DNA from 3 places in the Pandoraea faecigallinarum genome. Region 1 is predicted to be linked to each of the others. Evidence: predicted binding sites of a transcription regulator. Region 1 holds the regulator's gene; each other region holds the start of a gene.

Evidence for each region. Region 1 encodes LexA, which represses DNA repair genes until DNA is damaged. Its sites were predicted from a motif close to ACTGTATNNNNATACAGT; they were not measured.
Region 2: the regulator LexA is predicted to act here: its motif matches at 2,574-2,591, upstream of AB870_RS07605 (PA0069 family radical SAM protein).
Region 3: the regulator LexA is predicted to act here: its motif matches at 2,160-2,177, upstream of AB870_RS16835 (DUF2471 family protein).

Annotation. Positions count from the first base shown of each region.
Region 1 covers NZ_CP011807.3:2,140,951-2,145,410, forward strand. The annotation lists gene AB870_RS09615 (enoyl-CoA hydratase/isomerase family protein) at 1-632, shown strand, start outside; gene AB870_RS09620 (hypothetical protein) at 798-1,223, opposite strand; gene lexA (transcriptional repressor LexA) at 1,431-2,084, opposite strand; gene AB870_RS09630 (TetR/AcrR family transcriptional regulator) at 2,312-2,950, shown strand; gene AB870_RS09635 (sulfate ABC transporter substrate-binding protein) at 3,086-4,117, shown strand; gene cysT (sulfate ABC transporter permease subunit CysT) at 4,136-4,460, shown strand, end outside.
Region 2 covers NZ_CP011807.3:1,695,659-1,700,118, forward strand. The annotation lists gene AB870_RS07595 (D-amino acid dehydrogenase) at 1-702, opposite strand, end outside; gene AB870_RS07600 (Lrp/AsnC ligand binding domain-containing protein) at 807-1,295, shown strand; gene AB870_RS07605 (PA0069 family radical SAM protein) at 1,322-2,506, opposite strand; gene AB870_RS07610 (Rossmann-like and DUF2520 domain-containing protein) at 2,695-3,633, opposite strand; gene AB870_RS07615 (TM2 domain-containing protein) at 3,640-4,089, opposite strand; gene AB870_RS07620 (META and DUF4377 domain-containing protein) at 4,099-4,460, opposite strand, start outside.
Region 3 covers NZ_CP011807.3:3,844,074-3,848,533, reverse strand. The annotation lists gene AB870_RS16840 (exonuclease domain-containing protein) at 1-1,520, opposite strand, end outside; gene AB870_RS16835 (DUF2471 family protein) at 1,613-2,131, opposite strand; gene AB870_RS16830 (glutathione S-transferase C-terminal domain-containing protein) at 2,328-3,047, shown strand; gene AB870_RS16825 (GGDEF domain-containing protein) at 3,062-4,240, opposite strand; gene AB870_RS16820 (DUF4019 domain-containing protein) at 4,374-4,460, shown strand, end outside.

The sequences.
Region 1 (4,460 bases):
ATCTCGGCACGACGGGTATTGTGTTCGGCGCAGTCGATGCGTGCGAAATCGGTCTGGCGGACGTGGTGCTCCCGCGCGCATCGCTGCCCGCGCTTTGCGAGCATCTCGCGGCGGGCGACTGGAGCGACAGTGAGGCAGTACTCGACGCCGCGCGCACCTTCTGTCGCGAAAGCCTGCCGCCTGCGGGACTCGCACCGGGCAAGCTGGCACCGTTGCGCAGCGTGATCGACGAGCATTTCGGTTTGGCCGATATGCCTGCCATCCTCAGGGCGTTGAAGGCCGAACCACGATGCGAGTATTCCGGATGGGCGCAGGAGACAGAGGATCTGCTGCGCACCAAGCGTTCGGCGCTCATGGTGTGCGTGTCGCTGGAGCAAGTGCGTCGTGCGCGCAAGTTGTCGCTGGCGGATGAGTTGCGCGAAGAATGGCTGATGATGCGCAGCGTCTTCAATCTCGATGGCCGCACGGGGGCGGAAGGTGTGGAGGGCATCCGCGCGATGGTGATCGACAAGGACCACCATCCGCGCTGGCAGCATTCGACGATCGAAGCCGTGACACCGGAAGATGTCGCGCGGTTTTTCGATGGCGAACGTCGTGGCGCGAACCATCCGCTGCGAGATCTGGGCGAATAAGTCGCATTGTTCGGTGCCGTAGTCTTAACGACGCACGAACCGTCATATTGCCGAATGCGCCCCATCGCCCGCCATGACACGGTGGGCGATGGCTTCGAATGCCTCGGATGCCGCGAACGAATCAAGTAGTCCGAGCGGTCGTTGTGTCGTTACGTTGCTACGCTGTCACACCGCCGCCTGACAGAACTGTTCACCAACGGCCTGATCGAGCTTGCGACAGATGTCCGCGAAGGTGCCGACCATCACGATATGCGACATATCGCGATAGATGCGCACGTCGTGACTGTCCTGCAATTCATGAACGTTGTCGCGACGCGCTTGCTGCTCGCGCACGTTACGCGACGCTTTGACAGTCTGACCGGCGGGACAGGCGCGACGCGTGGCCGATGCCATGGCAGCCGCGATGGTGCGCGGCAGGGCGGTCGTGCGAGTGCGCGCCGGCACGGTGTACGAGCGAGCGACGGCGGGCGCCGATGCGAACGGGCCGGACAGGGCCGACAGACCGTAGACCGCCGACAGGCGCGTTTGCGAAGAGGCACTCACGCGGGGTTGACCGAGGGACGTACGCAGCAAACCAAAGAGTCGAGCCATGATGCGATCCTTCTTCCAATGCGGGTCGGAGGGACGTGACCCACTGCGTTTCGCATCGCTCTCACGAATCGCGGGCGCAGCAGGGTACGGGCGCCGGACCCAGCCCGGCGCAGTCGGAAATGCAAATCTTCAGGGAGTGGGGCGGAGTGCGATGTTGCGCAGCGCCCTTCATTCGCGCCGAACGATCAACGATCGCTCATAGGTCCTTCATAGATCGTTGTTGCGGATCAGGCCGACCGCAATACCTTCCAGCGCAAAATCACCGCTGCCTTCGTCGACATTGATGTTCTCGAAGTCGGGGTTTTCGGCGATCAGCTCGACGCCACCCTTGACACGGTGAAACCGTTTAACCGTCACGTCGTCGCCGATACGGGCCACGACGATCTGGCCTTCACGTGCATCCGCCGCTTTCTGCACGGCGAGCAGATCGCCGTCGAGAATGCCGGCATCGCGCATCGACATCCCGCGCACCTTCAGCAGGTAATCGGGTTGGCGCGCGAACATGTTCGGGTCGCACTGGAAGTTACGTTCGATATGTTCCTGCGCCAGGATCGGACTACCGGCGGCGACGCGCCCCACGAGTGGCAACGACAATTGCATGAGACCCATGTGCGGCAGCGTGAACTGGTGAGAACCGCCCGCTTCGTCCAGGCGCTTGAGGCGGATGCCACGCGATTGACCGGCGGCCAGTTCGATCACCCCTTTGCGCGCCAGCGCACGCAAATGCTCCTCGGCAGCGTTGGCGGAAGAGAAGCCCAGTTCGGCGGCGATTTCCGCGCGCGTCGGCGGAAAGCCGGTGCGCTCGATCGCTTGCTGAACCAGTTCGTAGACCTGCTGTTGACGGGCGGTAAGTTTGATCATGGCATCACTGTATGGAAGCACAGGTGGCTGTATTTTTGTACAGTGTTTGCAAAAAGGCAAGCGAAACTTGATCGCCATGACAGGGCCGCCGTACGGGGCCGGCCTGCCCATCGCGCCGAATGAGGGAAAGCCCGGCGAAAGGCTCATTAAACTTCAAAGCATGTACGCGCCGGTCTGTTCACATGAATATGTACTAAGTACAGGTTAACTGGGTCATCGGGAACGACATGTCAACGCCAACCGATCTGAGATCACGCAAACGTCTGGCCACCCGGCAGGGGATTTCCAACGCGGCCACGCGGCTTTTCCACGAACACGGTTTCGATCATGTGACGGTGGACCAGATTGCGGCAGCGGCCGACGTCGGCCGGATGACCGTGTTCAACCATTTCCCGCGTAAGGAAGACATGTTCTTCGACCGCGACGAAGAGGGTCGAGAGATGCTGCGTGCGGCCATTCGGGAGCGGGCGCCGGGCGTTTCTCCGGTCGAGGCGTTGCGTTTGCTGGCGCATCGGCTTGTCGAACAAGGCAACCCGTTCGTCGATTTTTCGGCGCAAAGCCAGGAATTCGTGCGCACCATCGAGGGCAGCGAGACGCTCATGGCTCGCGCCCGGGCGATCCGGGACGAACTGGCCGATGGGGTGGCCCAGGCGCTTGCCGAAAGCGCGGGACGGCCGCCGGGCGACGTGCAGGCTCAACTGGCGGCCGCCATGCTCCTGGCGGCCTGGACCGTTGCGTTCCTTCATGCCCATCGGACTTTTCGCCAAACGCAGGACTCCGCCGCCGCGCGACAAGCCTTCCTGAGCCTCGTGGATCAGGGAGCGACGGGGCTGAACGCCGCGTTGGCAGGCTCCCCTTACGTCTGAGGGCCGGTGCGTATCAGCATAATTTCTCTAATCCTTATTCCGGCATAAACAAAAGCGAAAATATTATTTTTAATTATTTAGACGGGATCATAGACTGGCCTCCTACACACGAGAAGCAAACAAGGAGTGCAAGTCATGAACAAAGCAGCACGGGGATGGAAAGCTAAGAAGCTGGCAGTCGCGCTGGGCGGTCTGGCGCTGGCTGCCGGCATGACGATTCAGGCGCATGCGGCGAGTCTGTCGCTGCTCAACGTGTCGTACGACCCGACGCGCGAGCTGTACGCCGACTACAACAAGGCCTTCGAGGCGCACTACAAGCAGGTTTCCGGCGACACCGTCACGGTCAAGGCCTCGCATGGCGGCTCGGGCAAGCAGGCCCGCACCGTGCTCGACGGCGCGCCCGCGGATGTCGTCACGCTCGGCATTTCGGCCGACATCGATGAACTTGCCGCCGCCGGTCTCGTGAACAAGGACTGGCAGAAGCGTTTGCCCGACAACGCCACGCCGTACACGTCGACCATCGTGTTGCTGGTGCGCAAGGGCAACCCGAAGGGCATCAAGGACTGGAACGATCTCGCCAAGCCAGGCATCAGCGTCGTGACGCCGAACCCGAAAACGTCGGCCGGCGCCCGTTGGAACTACCTTGCCGCATGGCTCTACGCGCTCAAGCAGCCGGGCGGTAACGAGCAGAAAGCGCAGGACTTCGTCAAGGCGATCTACAAGAACGTCGGTGTGCTGGACTCGGGAGCGCGCGGCGCGACCACCACGTTCGTGGAGCGCGGCATCGGCGACGTGCTGATTGCATGGGAAAACGAAGCGCTGCTGTCGGTGAAGGACCTCGGGCCGGACAAGTTCGATATCGTTGTACCGTCGTCGTCGATCCTGACCGAGCCGCCGGTGGCCATCGTCGACAAGAACGTGGACAAGCATGGCACCCGCAAGGCCGCCGAAGCCTACCTGCAATGGCTGTACTCGCCGCAGGGGCAGGAAATCGCCGCGAAGCACTTCTATCGTCCGCGTTCGCCGGAAATTGCCAGAAAGTACGAGGCGCAGTATCCGAAGCTCAAGCTCTATACGGTGGATGCCGATCTGGGCGGCTGGACGAAGACGCAGGCCAGGCACTTCGCCGACGGCGGCATCTTCGATCAGATCTACACCAAGAAGTAAGCGGGCAGGGACCATCGCATGAGTACCGCACTGTTTCCCCTGTGGCGCAAGCCAAGTGCCTTGCCGGGCTTCGGCCTGACGATGGGCTACACCGTCGCGTACCTGAGCCTTGTGGTGCTGGTGCCGTTGCTGATGGTCTTCATCAAGGCGAGCTCGCTCGATTGGGCGAGTTTCGTCACCGCGGTGAGTTCGCCGCGCGTGCTGGCGTCGTACCGCCTCACGTTCGGCATCTCGCTTGCGGCGGCGTCGCTCAACGCCGTTTTCGGTTTCATTCTCGCGTGGGTGCTGGTGCGCTACACCTTTCCCGGCAAGCGCTTCGTCGATGCCCTGATCGATCTGCCGT
Region 2 (4,460 bases), 450 kb from region 1:
GATCTTGTCGCCGGCCACGTTAAGTCCGTCAATCGGCATGTCGTACCGGAATTTCACGCCAAGCGCCTCGGCCATGGCAGCCAGGCGCGTCGTGAACATCTGGCAATCGCCGGTTTCGTCGTTCGGCAGGCGCAGGCCGCCCGTCAACTTGTGCGAGACCGCGCCCAGAGCCGGTTCCGCGCTGGCGAGCGCCTGGCTATCGAGCAACTCGAACGGCACGCCGGCGTCTTCGAGCACGGCGATATCACGCGCGGCATTCGCCAATTGCTCTTCCGTACGGAAGAGTTGCAGCGTGCCAGCCTGACGGCCTTCGTACGCGATTCCCGTTTCTGCACGCAGTTCGCGGAAGCAATCGCGGCTGTATTCCGCAATCCGCACCATGCGCTCCTTATTGACGGCGTAACGCTCGGGCGTGCAATTGCGCAGCATCTGATAGAGCCACTTCAATTGCGTTAGCGTGCCGTCCGGGCGGATCGCGAGCGGAGCGTGCTTTTGGAAAAGCCACTTGAGGGCCTTCGTCGGAATTCCCGGCGCGGCCCAGGGCGACGCATAGCCCGGGGAAATCTGGCCGGCGTTGCCGAAGCTGGTTTCGAGCGCCGGGCCAGCCCGGCGATCGAGCACCGTGACGTCGTGCCCGGCCTTGGCCAGATAGTAGGCGCTGGTAACGCCGATGACGCCGCTGCCGAGAACGATGACCTTCATTGCGTTGACTCCTGTAAAACCATAGTTATGCAGTAATAATTCGCATGCTATTCTCGGAATGTCAGGTTTAGTTAATGTATATTGGCTGAATTCAGGAAAAAATCATGAGAGTGCAGCAGCAATCGGTTCGTACGCTGGATCGGCTCGACCGGCGCATCCTCGGGCTGCTTCAGCAAGATGGCCGGATATCCATGAAAGATCTGTCGGAGCAGGTCGGTTTATCGATCACGCCTTGCATCGAGCGGGTGAAGCGCATGGAGCGAGACGGGGTCATCATGGGCTACTTCGCCCGCGTGAATCCGGCCGCGCTTGGGGCGGCGCTGCTGGTGTTCGTCGAGATCACGCTCGATCACAAGTCGGGCAACATGTTCGACCAGTTCCGCCGGGAGGTTCTGCGAATTCCCGAGGTGATGGAGTGTCATCTGATTTCCGGCGACTTCGACTACCTCATCAAGGCGCGGATTCGCGAGATGTCCGAGTACCGCAAGTTGCTGGGAGACATTCTTCTGCAACTGCCGGGGGCCGTGCAGTCGAAGAGCTACGTGGTGATGGAGGAGATCAAGGAGACGCTCACCATCCACGTGGAAGAGTGAGTGCAGCGCGGTGCCTGCCGGTTTGCCTAAAAGAGGGGCATTTGCGGGTCGACCTTGCCGGTCGGATCCGACGCGGACGTGTGCGGTGTGTGTGTCGCGCGTCGTTGGGCGCGTACGCCGTCGCTAGCGCCGAAGCTGTCCGGCCGCACGGGATCGGGCACACGAAACTGATCGTTTCTTAATGGAGGCCGGGCCTGATTGAGGCCCAATTTGCGGGCGGCCAGATGAAACCGCTGTCGAATCAGTTCCGCGTGTAGCCCAGTACCTCGCATGCGCGTACCGAACTCGGCGCTGTTGTGTTTCCCATCCCGAACCTGTTCGATCAGGCTCATGACGTGGCGGGCCCGCATCGGGTAATTCGCTTCGAGCCAGTCGACGAACACGTCATGGACTTCCCGCGGCAATCGGAGCATCACGTAAGCGGCGTATGTCGCGCCGGCTTCGGCGGCCGTCGTCAATACCCGTTCGATATCGAAGTCGGTAAGTGCCGGCACGATCGGCGCCACGATGACACCGGTCGGAATGCCGGCGTCCGTCAGCTTGCGAATCGCTTCGATGCGCTTCGGCGGGGTGTTCGCGCGAGGTTCCATTTTGCGCGCGATCTCCGCGTCGAGCGTGCCTACCGATATGAATACTCTGGCGAGCCCACGTTTGGCCATACGCGACAGGATGTCGATGTCGCGGGTCACAAGCGCCGATTTGGTCGTGATGCCCACCGGGTGACCAAAGCGCTCGAGCACTTCGAGCACGCTTCGTGTAATACCGTATTCACGCTCGATCGGTTGGTAGGGGTCGGTGTTGGCGCCCAGCGCGAGCAAAGCTGGCTGGTACCCGCGTTTGCGTAGTTCGGCATCCAGACGCTCGGCGGCGTTGTGCTTTGCGTAGAGGCGCGTCTCGAAGTCCAGTCCTGGCGAGAGTCCCAGATAGGCGTGTGTCGGACGGGCATAACAGTATGTGCATCCGTGTTCGCATCCCCGATAGGGGTTGATCGAGCGATCGAACGGGATGTCGGCGGAGGTGTTCCGGGAGATGATGGTGCGCGCATTTTCCAGAGCGACCTGAGTCACGAATTTGACCTCGCATTCCTGGGCGATGTCCGATTCGTGGCGGCTCTCGTCGCTTTCGCGGCGGAATTCGGAGAAGCGGGATTCGAGATTGGCCGTAGCGCCTCGGCCCTTACGCGACGGGGGCGGCGCGAATGAGGATGCCATGGTTCGTCTCCTGGATGGCTGACCCTGTCACGCATGAGGAGCAGTCGCAGGGAATGAAGCTCATTATACTGTGTTTTTGTACAGTATTTGGGCGGAGGCGAAAGATGGCAAATGGACGCGCGGCGGTTGCCGCAACGAGATCGATGGGGGCGGCAACGTACTGGAAGGGATGGGCGTCGTGGCTATCGTTATGCGTCGCGTTCGGGCGTTGCTGGTGGAATGTAAGGGGCTACGGTGCGGGCGATGGCGTCGAGGGCTGCGTTGTCGGCGTTCGGGCGCTGGCGGGCAAGGTGAATGGCGCGAAGCGTCAACAACGAGTACAGGGTGGCGTGGTTGCCGCCCATCGCCGCAAGCGCTTCGGTATGGCGGGTGACGATGCCGGCGTCGCCGCGCGACACCGGCCCGGCAAGGGCGCCGGAGAGCCCGCGCTCGCGCGCCGCATTGAGCGTTCCCATGACGAGCGGCCACATGGCCTCACGGGCGTCGCTCTCAGGCAAGCCGACGGCTTTCCAGAGGTGAGTCGCCTCGTCCAGCAGGCAAAGCAGAAAGCTGGCCGCATAGTTCGCGCCAGCGTGATAACGCATGCGCTCGCCCGCCGGAATCGACAAGGGACGGCACCCTATGTCGCTTGCGAAACGTTGAAGGATTTCGTTCAACGGCGCTTCGGCCTCGATGGTGATCGCGCTGCCGGACAGGCGGGCGGCATCGTCGTCGAGTCCGGCGAAAAGAAAAAGCGGATGGAAACCGCCAATTTGCCCGCCGCTTCTTGTCGCAGGCGCGAGCAGCCCGACTTCGGACGCGCCGCTGCAATGCACCAGCGCCTGACCGGCTTGGGGGGCGAGGTGGGCGGCGCAGTCGGCAAGGGCGTCGTCGGAAACGGTGAGAAAGATCAGATCGGCGCGCGAAAAGATGGCGTGCATGTCACCGGGGCGTTCGAGGGGCAATACCGCGCATTCCGGCAACGTGCTCGCGATGTGCTGCGCGCTCTCGATGCGCCGGCTTGCGACGACCTCGACTCGATATCCCGCATCGCTCGCTGCCTTGGCCAACGCGCGAGCCACACGCCCGGCGCCAATGAAGCCGAGCGTCGGCCGAGCGGGAAGGGAATTGGCGGTGGGTATCACCATCGGCGATTACTGCGACAGGCGGTTCGGGGTGTCGTGAATTTCGAAATAAGTCTGGAACGCGACGGCAAGACCGACCATCATCAGCATGGCGCCCACAAACAACGACACACTGACGATGATCACGGCGATCCAGCCGGAGCGGGACTTGTTCGCAACGTGGGTATTGAACTGGGCGTTCCAGCGCTCGTCGGGGCGCAGTCCGTAGACGATCGCCGCGAGAAAGGCGGAAAACAGCGAGATGGCGCCCAGAATCGTCAATACCCAGCCCGCGAGGGAATGCAGTTCGCTCGTTACCAGAAGACCCCAGCCGGCCACGCCGCATGCCGAACCCACAATGTGGGCCCAGCCGAAGCGATCGCGCAGGCCATACAAATAGAAGCGATGCAGGCCGAGTGTGCCGAACAGCATGGCCAGGCCGGCGGTCAGGGTCTTGGATTTATAAGCGACTGCGTTCATTTGGAATCGTTATCGGGCAGGCGTTTCGCGAAGGACTTCGACAAGCGTCCAGCGCATGTTCGACGCGTCGGCGGGCGGATTGGCGACCGGTTCGCCGTGAATTTTCACGCGATATTCTACGCCGGGCTTCCACTCGAAGCCATCGATGTGGGCGTACCACAGTTCCCATTGCGATTTTCCGGTGTCATCGGCAGGGCGCACGCGCAAGCACTTGCGCGGAGCGACGCCCATGCAATCCGCCATCTGCGAGTCGATATCGAGAATGCGGTCCTCCGTCTTCGTTGCCCGGCTCGTGTCTGCCACCGTACGGTTGAGCAGCGTTTGCGAGGCATAAGTCAGCGTCTCGCCGTTCGGTGCACTCAGAATCAACT
Region 3 (4,460 bases), 1.7 Mb from region 1:
CGAGCGGACAGCGCGGGGGACGGCTCTGTGATGGTGCCGGCCGTCTCGCCGCTGGACACCGGCACGGCGAGACGCCGCCCCAGCAAACGGTAGATGTCCGGATCGAAGCCGGTGGCGGCGGGCATGCCATCGACGAGCGTGTCGAGCGCTTCGCGAGACGCCACGCTGCCCAGATATTGCCAGCGATCGATTACGTGGTAGTCGACGGCATCGCCATCGTCGCTGTGTTCCTCGATGGCGATGGGGCCGTCGTACGGCCATGTTTCGAGTTGCAGCATTGCGAGGGCTTCGCGTGTACGCGATGTGTGGGCGGCGAGCGGCGCTTCGCCCACGCACACGCCGTCGCAGCGCTTGACCTGATAGCCGAAACACGGACGCCCTTTCGCGACTTTTTCCAGCCCGAGCTGGGCGCAGCACAGCCGATGCTCGTCGGCCAGCGCGCGCAGTGCATTCTCGGCGCCATTACGAGACGTGAACGTGCCATACAGCGAATCGGCGCCGGCGAAGTCGACCGTCCTGGCGCTGACGAGTTTGGGGGTATCGCTGTCCTGCGACAACTGCCAGCTATATAAACTCGCCGCGCGACGCAGCATGCGGTTGTGCACCGGTTGCAACTGCTTGACCAGCCGGGATTCGAGCAGCAACGCGCCCAACTCGCCGACCGTGCGGCGCACCTCCACCCGGCGAATCTCCTGTGAGATACGCAAGTCCTTGGCGGCCTGATGGTCGCTGGAGAAATGGGAACGCACACGCGCCCGCACGTCGACACTCTTTCCGACATACAGCAGTGTGTCGCCTTCGCCGTAGAAGAGATACACGCCAGGGCTGTCGGGCAGCGCGTCGATGGCTTCGTCCGGCAATTGCGGCGGTTGACTTGAGCGCTTCGTGACCCGCTGTACCGCCTGTCCGATGAGTTCGGGGGTATAGAGGGTGTGGAGCTTTTGCCAGAACTGCCAGAGCAGATCGGCGTCGGCGAGGGCACGGTGGCGCCCCTGGGGCGTGAGGCCGAAGCGAGCGATCAGTGCGTCCAGTCCATGGCGTGCCGCCGAGGGAAACAGCAGGCGCGACAGCCGCACGGTACACAGCACGTCCGCCTGAAAAGCCATGCCGGCACGGCGGAATTCGTTCTTGAGAAAGCCGTAATCGAAGCGGGCGTTGTGCGCGACGAACAACTTGCCTTGCAGGCGTTCGGCCAGGCCCTGCGCGAGCGCGCCAAACGATGGCTGGCCTTTCACCATCTCGTTGGTGATGCCGGTGAGCTTCTGAATGAACGGCGGAATCGGCTCGGCCGGATCGAGCAGCGTGCTCCATTGCTCCACGCCGTGCGGGCCGACCTCGACCACGCCGATCTCGGTGATGCGGTCCTCGAGCGCGTTGCCGCCCGTCGTCTCCAGATCCACGAAGACCATCGGCGCGGGCAGGGAGCGGGCAAGCGCGTCGGGATCGATCATCTCGGGGATGACCTCGCGAGCGCCTTGCCAGGCATGCGGAGCAGCGTCTTCGATCACGTTCTCGGGCACTTCGTGAACCTCGTTCCTGTTGGCGTCCCGGAACCCCGTTCCGGGTGGTTCCTCAGTCTTGCGGAATGGATGTGGGGGCGGTGTCTGACGGCTCAGGCCATCCGCGTGGGGACGCCGGTGCCGATCGCTACCGCGCAGACCGCAGCCGCCGTAACCGATGCGCACGGCAGCATCGTCCCGCCGGGCAGCGGCGATGCCGCATCGTCCGCCGGCAGATCGTCGTGCGCAAAAGCAGCCACGATGGCGCGAAAGACCGCGGGCGCAGCCATGTCGGGCCATTGCAGATCGACCGCCGCGTCGAGCGAGGGCAATTCGCCGCCGCGCCGCAGCGCTTCGTCGCCGGGCAGGCGCAGCAGGCGCGCGAGCACCCACGGCTCATGCCGCGCGTGAAGTCCGAGGTCCGCCTCCGCTTCGTCCGCGATGGCCACGAGCGTGCGCCAGTCCGGCGTCATTGAAGGGGCATTGCCTGCGGCGCCTGTTTCGGTGGCTTGCGCACGATGTGACACCGCACGCCCGTCACGTGCGTAGCGGGCGGCGATCTCGCGCACGATACCGGTCAGGTCGCGTTCGGCGGCGCTCAGCGCCAGTTGATCCCAGTCGATGATTTCCATGAGATATTCCTCGATTGGGGGATATGATACTGTATAAAATCACAGTGCGCGAGTCACGTATTCTGAGCGGGATGCCGTCAGTTTCGGCGCACTGCGGCACGTCCGGTGTTGCCGGCGCACGTCGAGCGGGCGGCCGCGCGGGCGGCCCGGCGTGTAATACTCTGCGCCATTCTTTCCGCACAGGAGCGCACACCCGATGTTGACTCTGTATACCTTCGGCCCGGCATTCGGGCTGCCCGACGCGAGTCCGTTCGTCGTCAAGGCGGAGATGCTGCTCAAGTTTGCCGGGCTGCCGTATCGCACGGATCGCGGCGGTTTTCGTCGCGCCCCCAAGGGCAAGCTGCCCTATATCAACGACGACGGACAGATCGTGGCCGACTCGACTCTGATCCGGCTGCACATCGAGCGCAAATACGGGTTCGACTTCGACGCCGGACTGACGCCGGAACAGCGCGGCGCCGCATGGATGTTCGAGAAGGCGCTGGAGGACCACTTTTACTGGCACGTGGTGCAGGCGAGGTGGTGCGACGACGAGAATTTCGCCCGGGGTCCGGCCTCGTTCTTCAAGTCGATTCCGTGGCCGGTGCGTCCCGTCGCGCAGGCGGTGATCCGTCGCAAGATCCGCAACACCCTGCACGGACAAGGCACAGGACGTTACCAGCCGGAGGAGCAGCGTCAACTGCTTGCGCGGGGCGCACAGGCTGCCGCGCAGATGCTCGGCGACAAGCCGTACTTCTTCGGAGAGACCCCGTGCGGCGCCGATGCGACGGCCTTCGGTTTCATCGCCGGGGCCATGACGCCGAGCTTCCGGCAGCCGTTACGCGACGAGATCGAGAACCATCCGAATCTGACGGCGTACGTGGCGCGCATGCGCCGCCGGTTCTTTCCGGATGCGGCGCAAGGCGCGAGCGCCTGACGACGGGAGTACCGTCAACCCGCCTCCGACGCCGTCTCATCGCTTGGCAGCACGTCGGACAGCACGAGGTTGCGCCCGGAAATCTTCGCCGCATACAGCGCGCGGTCGGCGCGAATGCAGAGCGCCTCCAGGCTTTCATGCTCCAGCCACGTCGCGACCCCGCCGCTCAGCGTGTAGTGGCATACCCCGAACGGACCTGCCACGAGATGCCGGCTCGCCTGCGTGCGTAACCGCTCGGCGATGCGGATGGCGCCCGGCGTGTCGGTGCCGGGCAGCAGCACGGCAAACTCCTCGCCGCCCAGCCGTCCGAAGACATCCCCTTCGCGCAGACTGTCGCGCACCAGTTTCACGAATTCGCGCAGCACCGTGTCGCCGCCGGCATGGCCGTGCGTATCGTTGATCGCCTTGAAGTGATCGAGATCGATGACGACGATCGACAACGGCCAGCCACGCGCCACCGCCCGGGCCATCTCCTGACGCGCCAGCAGGTCGAAGTGCTTGCGAGAGATCGCGCCCGTGAGATAGTCGCGATTGGCGGCTTCTTCGGCCGTGGCGAGCATGGCGTCGTGAATCATGAGCACCGAGCCCATCGTCATTGCGGGCATGACGATCGCGCCGATCGTGAGCATGACCGTGTTGAACAGGGTCGGCGCGAAGATTTCGGGGCCCGGTGCGGGCGCCGACCCGAATACGACGCCGCGCACGATGTGACCCACGGCGAAGGCGGCCGCCATGCCCGCGGTCAGCCAATAGTTATATGGGTGACGGCGTGGCGGGATATGCCGAAGGATCAGCAGCGCGGTGGCGAGCAGTAACGTCGCGTGATAAGCCGAAACGATGACGACGCGCAGCTGCGGATTGTCGATGCCGTAATGCCAGAAAAGCATTGCCGCGGCGAGCACGCCCAGCGACGCGCCGAGCAGATGCCAGCGAGGCGGGCGTCCGAGAAAACGTGCGCAGCCGGCATAGTAGAGCGTCAGGCCGCCGCCAAGCGTGAGATTGGCAACGGGAATCGAGAGGAAGTCGGGGACGACGCCGCGCAGGGCGAACAGCGGCAGGGCGCTCAGGACGGCGACGTTGGCGAAGCACCATTCACGCACACCTGCCACGCGAGAGCGTAAAAGAGATCCCACGATCAGCAGCATCATGAAGCTGAGCAGTGAGGTGATCGCAAGCAGGGACGTCGTCAACATGGCAATGGCCAATGGGGGGGGCTGACATGTGTTGAGCATTGTAATGTACGGCGCGATGCGCGTTACAGTCCTTCGCGTGCCACGCCAGTAGAATGGCCGGGTTTGCCATTCATGCTTCGAGGAGTTCTCGTCAATGCCGACGGCCCATTCCGATTCGTCACATCGTTCCTTTTTTCTGCGCGCGGCGGCGCTCGCCCTCGGCATGTCGGCCGGTCTGGGC